DNA from 3 places in the Microbacterium foliorum genome. Region 1 is predicted to be linked to each of the others. Evidence: predicted binding sites of a transcription regulator. Region 1 holds the regulator's gene; each other region holds the start of a gene.
What was found. Region 1 encodes LexA, which represses DNA repair genes until DNA is damaged. Its sites were predicted from a motif close to TCGAACANNTGTTCGA; they were not measured.
Positions count from the first base shown of each region.

Region 1 (3,274 bases):
ACGACGATGCCACGTGCTACCTCGTACACGGCCTCGATCACGTTGAGTCCGAGGGGGGTACCCGTCGGGTTGTTCGGTGAGCAGAGCAGGATCACGTCCGGATCGGTGTCGACCACCTGGGCTGCCGCTTCTTCGGGGGTGATCGTGTAGTCGGGCTGACGGGTGCCTGCGACCCAGCGTGCACCGGTCCCCTGCGCGATCAGCGGGTACATCGAGTAGGTCGGCGCGAAGCTGAATGCGGTGCGACCGGGACCGCCGAAAGCCTGCAGGATGTGCTGCAGCACTTCGTTCGATCCGTTCCCCGCCCAGATCTGCTCAGCCTGCAGGCCGTGGCCGAGGTAGTCCGCGAAGCCATCGCGAAGCGTCGTGAACTCACGATCCGGGTAGCGATTGACGTCGCGGAGCGCCACGGCGATGTCGTCGAGGATGTCGCTCGCCACCGCATCGGGCACCGGATGCGTGTTCTCGTTCACGTTCAGCGCCACCGGCAGCGGAGCCTGCGGGGCACCATAGGGCGTGAGCCCTCGGAGGTCGTCACGGAGCGGGAGGTCGTCGAGTGATGCAGTCACCCTTCCCATGGTAGGCCGCGCGCGACCGCCTCACTCCGAGGTGACGGTGAATGAGCGGTCGACTGTGCGGCCGCGATTCACTCCGAGTACTGTGCGGGGATCGCCAGCTCCTGGCCGATCTGCAGCGCGCCGCTGCGGAGGGCGTTCAGGCGGGTGATGTCTCCGATGACCTCGCGCGGGTCTGCCCCGGGCGCCACCGACTCGGCGATCGACCAGAGGGTGTCGCCCGGCATCACCGTGACCGAGGCGAAAGATGCGGTCGCGACCTGCTCGCCCGAGGCCATGGCGCTGCCGCCGCTCAGCGCGGCGAACCCGATGCCCGCCGCGAGGGGCACTGCGGCCAGAGCGAGCACGACGCGGCGGCCACGTGCCGTCAGCCGGAGCTTCGTCGCCGCACGGGGCGAGACGATGGCTGCGTTGCTGAAGGTGATGGTGCTCATGTCGTACTCCTCTGCATCTACCGCGTGAGCGGTGAAGGTGGCGTAGCGTTCGCATTCGCGACTCGGCCGGGAGCCGTGAATGCGAAGCTACGTTCCGAAGTTATCTTCGAATTCGAACATCTGTCAAGCGTTCTTCGAAAAACCGGGCCACGAATCCCTCGACACGCTCGAACAGATCTTCCAGATCGAGGTGATTCTCGGATACGGTTTCGATAACAACACCCCACCACGGGCCTCCGACATTCGAACTGAGACGCCGGATCGCACACCTGAGGAGCACCATGAGCGACATCGCCGCCCCCGAGTCCGACGCCCCCCGCACGCGTCGCCGGAAGAGCCTGAGCCCGAAGCAGATGGCGATCCTCGAGGTCATCCAGACATCGATCAGCCGCTACGGCTACCCGCCGAGCATGCGCGAGATCGGAGACGCGGTGGGGCTGAAGTCGCTCTCGAGCGTCACGCATCAGCTCGGCCAGCTCGAACTCAGCGGCTACCTCCGCCGCGATCCCGGCAAGACGCGCGCCATGGAGGTCCTCATCGACCTCCCCGGTTCGGGCACCGAGAATCCGGACGACGTCGCGACCCCCGTCGGCGACGCCGCACTGGTGCCGCTCGTCGGCCGCATCGCCGCGGGAGTCCCGATCACCGCAGACCAGCAGGTCGAGGAGATCTTCCCCCTCCCCCGTCAGCTCGTGGGCAAGGGCGACCTGTTCATGCTCAAGGTCTCGGGCGAATCGATGATCGACGCCGCGATCTGCGACGGGGACTGGGTGGTCATCCGCTCGCAGAACAGCGCGGAGAACGGCGAGATCGTCGCCGCCATGCTCGACGGCGAGGCCACCGTCAAGGTCCTGCGCCGCCGCGACGGCCACACGTGGCTGCTGCCCCGCAACTCCGCCTTCGAGCCGATCCTCGGCGACGAGTCGGTCGTGCTCGGTAAGGTCGTCGCCGTGCTCCGCGCCGTGTGACGGCGGTCTTCTCCGACGCGCCGTAGGCTCGTTCCATGTCGTCGCCGTTCGGTACCTGGCCATCGCCCTTCTCCCCGTCATCCGTAGCCGCATCCTCACCGCGTTTCGACGGCGCCGTGTTCGTGGGAGACGAGATCTGGTGGGGCGAGAGCGTCCCGGCCGAGAGTGGTCGGCGCACCGTGCGCAGCACCTCGGGCGCAGAGATCCTGCCGGCGCCGTGGAGCACCCGATCCCGCGTTCATGAGTACGGCGGCGGTGCGTGGACGGCCGACGCCGCGGGGACCCTGTACTTCGTCGACGCGGACACGCAGCGTGTGCACCGGATGAGTCCGGGCGACGCCCCGACACCGCTCACGTCGCCTGGCCCCGCCCACGGCGGCCTTCGCGTGCAGCAGGGGCGGCTGTTCGCCGTGCGCGAGGACCTGACGTCAGAACCCCATCGGCGCGCGATCATCGAGATCCCGGTGGACGGCTCGGCCGCGGAGGACTCCGCGAGACTCTCGATCGTCGCGGAGGGCCCGTCTTTCTATGCGCATCCCGCTCTCTCCCCCGACGGCACGCGCATCGCCTGGGTCGAATGGTCCGCTCAGCGCATGCCCTGGCAGCAGGCGTCTCTCATCGTGTCCGACGGCACCCGACGCGTCGTTCTCCCGACCCTGGCCGCACTGCAGCCGGAGTGGGACGGCGACGACGCTCTCCTGTTCTCCGACGACCCCAGCGGCCGCTGGGCCCTGTACCGTCAGCGCCTCGACCACCTCGACCCCGAGGGCGAGCCCGTCGGCGTCGGCGAGGCGACGGACGACGCCGACACCGGCTATGGGCTCTGGGTGTTGGGCAACCGCTGGTATCGGCCGCTGGAGGACGGCCGCATCGTCCTCGTACGCACACAGGGCCGCGACGAGGTCGCCGCCCTTGACCACGATGGACGGATGCGCCGGCTGGACGTCCCCGCCGACGGCCACGTCAGCGTCGATGACGTCTCCGGCTCGCGTGTGCTGCTCTCCGGCGACAGCTCCCGTGCCGCATCCGGTGTCTGGTGCGTCGATGTGGACAGCGGTGTCGTGACGACGGTCGCGGGTGGCCGACCGGTCGATCGCGACTGGATGCCGCCCGCATCTCAGATCGTGGTCGACGGCGCTCACGGCACCGTGCACGCCTTCGCCTACCCGCCCGCTCACCCCGAGGCCACGGCTCCCGAGGGCGAGCTGCCTCCGTATCTCGTGCTCGTGCACGGCGGACCGACCGCGCATGTGACGGGGGCCGCATCCTCTGCGATCGCGTTCTACACGAGCCGCGG
Region 1 covers NZ_CP031425.1:2,357,662-2,360,935, forward strand. Annotated here, with positions in the region: gene DXT68_RS11115 (histidinol-phosphate transaminase) at 1-578, opposite strand, end outside; gene DXT68_RS11120 (LysM peptidoglycan-binding domain-containing protein) at 647-1,009, opposite strand; gene lexA (transcriptional repressor LexA) at 1,291-1,977, shown strand; gene DXT68_RS11130 (S9 family peptidase) at 2,013-3,274, shown strand, end outside.

Region 2 (3,274 bases), 1.5 Mb from region 1:
ACTCCGGCTGGCGCAGTCGCAGCACCAGGGCGATGACGGCGAGTGCGATCACGACGATCCCGTAGCCGACGCACACGACGCCGAGGCCGAACAGTCCGACCAGCATCCCCGCGATGACCGCGGGAACGCCGAAGGCGAGATACGCCAGTACGTAGATCACGGCGAAGGTGTCAGCGCGGTCGGTGGCAGGGATGCGGGGAGCCAACGAGGCGACGACCCCAGAGAACGCGGTGCCGAAGCCCATGCCCGTGATCGCGGTGGCGGCGAGGTAGAAAGGCAGCGATGCCAGGCTCAGCGCCACGAGCGACAGAGCGGTGCCGGTCGCGAGCGCGGCCGTGCCGAAGACGACCGAGGTGCGCGGGGAGCGCGTGCGCAGGAGGAACGCGGTGATCGCGCCGACGCCGGCGAGCATCGCGACGGCGAGGCCCTGCCACACATGGGCCTCTCCGCCGAGCTCGGCGCGCACGATGTTCGCGCCGAGAGAGAGGAAGAGTCCGCCCGTCGCCCACCCCGCGATGACCGCGGGGGCTCCGCGCCAGAAGTCCGCGCGGATTGCGACGGGCACCGACAGTCGGAAGCGCAGCGACCCCCAGGCGCCGGGACGCAGCGGTGCGGTCTCGGGGGCGAGCAGGAACAGTGCCGCGAGTACGAGATAGGCCAGGGTCAGCGGAGCGAACACGTCGAGCAGCGGCTGCCCGGTCAGATCGAGGGCGATGCCGGCGAGCAGCGCGCCGAGGGCGAGTCCGATGCCGGGGCTGAGGGCGTTCCAGAGGGCGGCGACCCGAGAGCGCCCACCGGGGGCGAGATCGAGGGCGGCGGCAGAGAGGGCGGCGATGAGCACACCGCTGGCGCCCCCCTGCAGGATGCGCGCGAGTACGAGGGTGGCGACCGTATCGGCGTGCCAGAAGAGGACCATGCTGGCGGCGAGCAGCAGCAGACCGCCGATCACGACGGGGCGCCGCCCGACGTGGTCCGACAGCGAGCCCGCTGAGAGCAGCGCGAGCAGCAGCGCGACCGCGTACACGGCGAAGACGGCGCTGATGACGATCGCGTCGAACCCGATCTCGGCCGCGAGCACCGGATAGAACGGCGAGGGTGCGCTCGCCCCCATCATCATCGCGATCTGGGTCACGATCGCCAGGACGAAGCCGAATCGGGGGCGTCGGATGCCGGAGACCGCCGGCTCGACAGCGGCGGTCGGTGACGTGGTGGTCATGGGTGCTCCGCGCGGTGGGTCGGGTCTGGGACGCGACGTCGTTGAGTTCGACAATCATCGAACTATCGGAGCGTACTCGCCCTCGCGCGATTGTTCAACTATTCTCGAACCATGCCAGGCGACCTCCCGCATCCGGACCGCTCCGAGATTCAGCTCACGGACGTGCTCTTCGCCCTCAGCGACCCCGAGCGCCTGGCCATCACCCGACAGCTCGCCGACGGACCGCTCGACATGGCCGCCTGCCACGCCACCGATCCGAACCTCCCCAAGTCGACGAAGTCGCACTTCATGAAGGTTCTCCGCGAAGCGGGGGTGATCCGCAATGAGCCGCACGGTCGGCGGCGGATGCTGACGCTGCGACGCGACGACCTGGAGGCGCTGTTCCCCGGACTGTTGGAATCGGTGCTGCGGGGGTAGTCCGGTCAGGGGTAGTCAGGGGTGGTCCGGGGTGGTCCGGTCCAGGGTGGTCCGGTCCGGGGTTGGCGCATGGGGTTGCGTGAGCCGTGGGCTGTGTGTGGGCCGTGGGCTTTGGTGGGCTGTGGGACGTGGGCGGTGGGCTGCGCGACGTGGGCTGCGGGCTGTGGTGAGCTGTGCGGCTGTGCGGCTGAGTCGGCATGCGCGGCCGTGTAGCGGCGTCGCTTTGAGTGGCCGGAGGTGGCGTCGTCGCCGCGTGACGCGTGACGCGTGACGCGTGACGCTTGGGCATGTGCGTGCTGCGTGGCGGCATGCCGGCGCGAGTAGGCGCAACGAGCATGCCGGCACCTTGGAATCCACTAGAACATAACTTCGAAACTCGGCATCTGACGCGGTAAAATCGAGGTATGTCGAAGTTGTCCGCTCTCCATCAGGCGATGTCCCGCCTCGATGGGCTGTGGGCTGACGCAGACGATGCCGCGGACCTGTCCCGCGACCGTCTGACCGCGGTGCATTCCGCGACAGGTGAGCTGAGGCGGCTTCTCGATGCCGTCCATGCGGACGTCGCTGCGGTCATCTCTCAGGAGTCGCGCAGTGAGCTGGGTGCCGGCGGGCTCGCGAAGCAGCAGGGATTCCGTTCCGCGGAGACGATGATCGCGGCGACGACGGGAGTGTCCCGCGTCGAAGCGACGCGTCTCGTCGCCGTCGGTGAGGCAACCGCCTCGCGCACCGATCTACGGGGCTCTCGGCTGCCGGCTCGATACCCCGCGCTCGGCGAGGCGCTCACGGCCGGTCGGCTGGGAGTGCAGGCGGCCGGGCTGATCGTCGCGCTGCTGGAGCGCTGTCGGATCTCGGCGGGAACCGACCGCATCGCCGAGGCCGAGCGGATTCTGACAGACAAGGCGACAGGGCTCTCGCTCGACGATGTCCGCAGGCTGGTCACTCGCGCCGATGCATGGCTGGACCCCGACGGACTGGAGCCGAAGGGCGAAGAGATGCGACGTCGTCGGTCGCTGACCATGTTCGAGAGAGACGGGATGCTGCATCTCGACGCCCGAATCGACATCGAGACCGCGGCGCCGATCGTCGCCGCGATTCGCGGGTACGTCACCGCGGCTTTCGCTGCCCGCAAGGATGCTCCCGACGCGAATGCTCCCGATGCCGATGCTCCCTATGTCGACCGCCGCACGGTGCCGATGCTCCAGATCGACGCTCTCGCACTCTTCTGTGCGCACGTACTCGGATGCGAGGGTGAGAGCTTGCCTCTCGCCGGCGCCACGGTGGTCGTGCGTATCACGCTCGACGATCTGCAGTCCGGCACGGGCTGCGCCACGATCGACGGTCTCGACCAGAAGGTCAGCGTCGGCGCGGCGCGGAGGATGGCCGCGAACGGCGGCGTGATCCCGTGCGTTCTCGGCGGCGGCAGCGAGATCCTGGACTGGGGACGAGAGAAGCGGCTCTTCACTCGAGCGCAACGCCTCGCGTTGGTCGAGAGGGACGGAGGGTGCGCGATGTGCGGGCTTCCTCCGCAGATGACCAAAGCGCATCACCTCCGATGGTGGAGCAGGGATCACGGTCCGACCGATCTGTCGAACGGAGTACTGCTCTGCGAGACGTGTCACCATCGGATCCACGACAACGGGT
Region 2 covers NZ_CP031425.1:266,830-270,103, forward strand. Annotated here, with positions in the region: gene DXT68_RS01285 (MFS transporter) at 1-1,216, opposite strand, end outside; gene DXT68_RS01290 (ArsR/SmtB family transcription factor) at 1,328-1,633, shown strand; gene DXT68_RS01295 (HNH endonuclease signature motif containing protein) at 2,038-3,274, shown strand, end outside.
Region 2: the regulator LexA is predicted to act here: its motif matches at 1,991-2,006, upstream of DXT68_RS01295 (HNH endonuclease signature motif containing protein).

Region 3 (3,274 bases), 810 kb from region 1:
CGACCAGTCGCCGCAACGCGGTGTCGGCATCGAGGCGCGACAGGCTCTGCGCCTTGGTCCTCGCGAACTCCAGAGCGCGGTCCGCATCGTCGTCGGGAAGCTCGTCGAGCGCCGCGTCGATGACGTCGCGCGGCAGCCCACGCTGCGAGAGAGCTCGCGAGAGCGCGACTCGGCCCTGGCCCTTGCGCTCCACTCCCGAGGTGACGAGCTGCTCGGCGAGTACGGTGTCGTCGAGATATCCTCGCCGACAGAAATCGTCGATGATGTCGTCGATCACACCCGTCTCGAGCCTGATCCGATCCTGCTCGTACCCCTTCAGCACCATCCGCGATTCGGAGATGGAAAGGGAGCGCGAGCGGAGCTTGCGCACAAGCAATTGTTCCGCGGCCTCGCGCAGCGCATCGACATCAGGCGAGACATCGGCCCCTGAGGACTCGTCGTCGTCCACCTGCAACGCTCGCAGTCTGGGAGCCGACTTCGCCGCTCCTCCCCGTGCCGGGTGGCGCTCGCTCGGATCACGCGATCCTGTCGTCGAACCTGCACCTGCACCTGCACCTGCACCGGCACCCGCACCTGCACCGGCACCTGCACCGGCTGAACTGCCACTCCATGTCGACCGCCACGTACCGATGTCTTCGGTCGCGTCAGAGCGGCCACCGGCGCCTGCGCTCCGTGCCTGATCTTCTGCCGGATCGGACTCTTGTGGCACCGGAGCCGCGACGGCATCGGTGGTCCTGCTGTCGGGAGGAGTCGTACGGGGCGTACGACCGAACAGCGGGATCACGGGGGCGAGCTGTTCCGGCTTGCCCCCGTGATCATTCATCGCTCACTCCGAGTGCGGAGCTGACGCGGGTCGATGATCACGCCGGTCGACGCTCGGCGAGCTCATCAGCGGGAGTCTCGGAGGCTCCGCCGATGCCGAGCTTCTGCTTGATCTGCGTCTCGATCGCCAGGGCGATGTCAGGGTTCTTGAGGAGGAACGTGCGGGCGTTCTCCTTGCCCTGACCGAGCTGATCGCCGTCGTAGGTGTACCACGAACCGGACTTCTTGACGATCGCGTGCTCGACACCGAAGTCGATCAGGCTGCCCTCACGAGAGATACCGACTCCGTACAGGATGTCGAACTCCGCCTGCTTGAACGGCGGGGCCATCTTGTTCTTGACGACCTTGACCCTGGTGCGGTTTCCGACTGCGTCGGTGCCGTCTTTCAACGTCTCGATACGTCGGATGTCCATGCGGACGGAGGCGTAGAACTTGAGCGCCTTTCCACCGGCGGTGGTCTCGGGCGAACCGAAGAACACACCGATCTTCTCACGCAGCTGGTTGATGAAGATCATCGTGGTGTTCGTCTGGTTGAGACCACCGGTGAGCTTTCGCAGCGCCTGCGACATCAGGCGAGCCTGAAGTCCGACGTGCGAGTCGCCCATCTCGCCCTCGATCTCGGCACGCGGCACGAGGGCGGCGACCGAGTCGATGACGATCAGGTCGATGGCTCCCGAGCGGACGAGCATGTCTGCGATCTCGAGCGCCTGCTCACCCGTGTCGGGCTGGGAGACGAGGAGGGCGTCGATGTCGACGCCGAGCTTGGCGGCGTAGTCCGGGTCGAGCGCGTGCTCGGCGTCGATGAAGGCGGCGATGCCGCCGGCGCGCTGCGCGTTGGCGATCGCGTGCAGAGTCAGCGTCGTCTTACCGGAGGACTCCGGGCCGTAGATCTCGACGATACGTCCACGCGGCAGTCCTCCGACGCCGAGCGCGACGTCGAGGGCGATGGAGCCGGTCGGGATGACGGCGACGGGTGCGCGCTCGTCGCTGCCCAGCCGCATGACCGAGCCCTTTCCGAACTGACGATCGATCTGCGCGAGTGCGGTCTCGAGGGACTTCTCGCGGTCAGCGGGTGATGGCATGTCGTGCTCCTAATGCTCGCATGGTGCCGCCTGTAGGCTGTCGCGGTCCTCCCGGCTGGGCGGAACTCTCCGACAAGGCGTATGGCTCTTCGGCTTGTTCCTCACCGTACGAGGCACCTCCGACATTGCGCCGTAGGTACCGAGAATCCGGGAGAACAGTTCCGCTGAACCACTTGTGCAGAACACTACGCCGATTTCGAACACATATTCGACGACACGCCGACCGCACCGCGCGTCTTACCGAACGAATAGCGGGCGGGAGGCGTCAGCGACTGCGCGGCTCGAGCCGTCCGGCCCCGTGGCGACGCTCGACGGGCACATCGGTCTCGATGCAGAGAGCCGACCAGATGTCTCGGGGCGGGATGCCGACCTCGAGCGCCTCGCCTGCCGTACGTCCCGAGAGCTGGCGCAGGGAGAGATCACTGACGAGGGAGGACGCGCGGCCGCCGAACTCGGCGTCGACGGCGCGGAGGAATTCGCTACGGCGCATGCCAGTCCGGGAATCAGGCAGTCAGTGCAGCGAGAGCTCGGGCTCGACCGATGCGACGAGGTCGTCGGGAACGACATCGGGGAACACCTGGATGCCCTCAAGAACCGAGATCCGGTCTCCCACTTCGCGCATGATGATCGAGATCGGAACATCGAGGGCGTCGGCCACCGAGGCGAGGATCTCGCTCGAGGCCTCCTTCTGACCGCGCTCGACCTCACTGAGGTAGCCGAGGGCCACCGAAGCCTTGCTCGCAACCTGCCGGAGCGTGCGCCCCTTCTGCAGGCGGAAGTCCCTCAGCACATCGCCGATTTCCTGTCGTACAAGAATCATCGGAACCTCCTCCCAGGTCGTCCGATCGAGGTCTGCCTCGATGAGATCGCCAGTCTAGTCCTACTGAACTTCACAAAATCTACCCTTGCACGCTGTGGTTTCCGTGTGAGCACATTCCAGATAACCGTCGATCGCTCTCTCCTATTCCCCGACCATGCGCAGGAGCAGCGCGAGTGCGGCGTCGACCGTGAGGGCGCGGATCTGCGGCCGATCCCCCGAGAACTCGAAGAACTCTGCACTCTGTGCCTCGGGCGTGACGACGGCGATGTGCACGGTTCCGACGGGCTGACCGTCAGGCGAGTCCGGCCCGGCGATGCCAGTGGTCGACACACCGACATCGGCATCGCGCCCGTGCACCTGCACTGCTCGGCGCACGCCGGAGGCCATCTGCAGAGCGACCTCGGCATGCACGGGTCCGTGACGAGCGAGCAGCTCGTGATCCACGCCGAGAAGGCTGTGCTTAACGGGCGTCGCATAGGCCACGACACCGCCGAGAAGTGTGCTGGATGCTCCGGGAACCGCGACGATCTCGGCCGTGAGCGCCCCGCCG
Region 3 covers NZ_CP031425.1:1,552,283-1,555,556, reverse strand. Annotated here, with positions in the region: gene DXT68_RS07090 (regulatory protein RecX) at 1-448, opposite strand, end outside; gene recA (recombinase RecA) at 861-1,904, opposite strand; gene DXT68_RS07075 (DUF3046 domain-containing protein) at 2,170-2,394, opposite strand; gene DXT68_RS07070 (helix-turn-helix domain-containing protein) at 2,416-2,724, opposite strand; gene DXT68_RS07065 (CinA family protein) at 2,866-3,274, opposite strand, start outside.
Region 3: the regulator LexA is predicted to act here: its motif matches at 2,101-2,116, upstream of recA (recombinase RecA).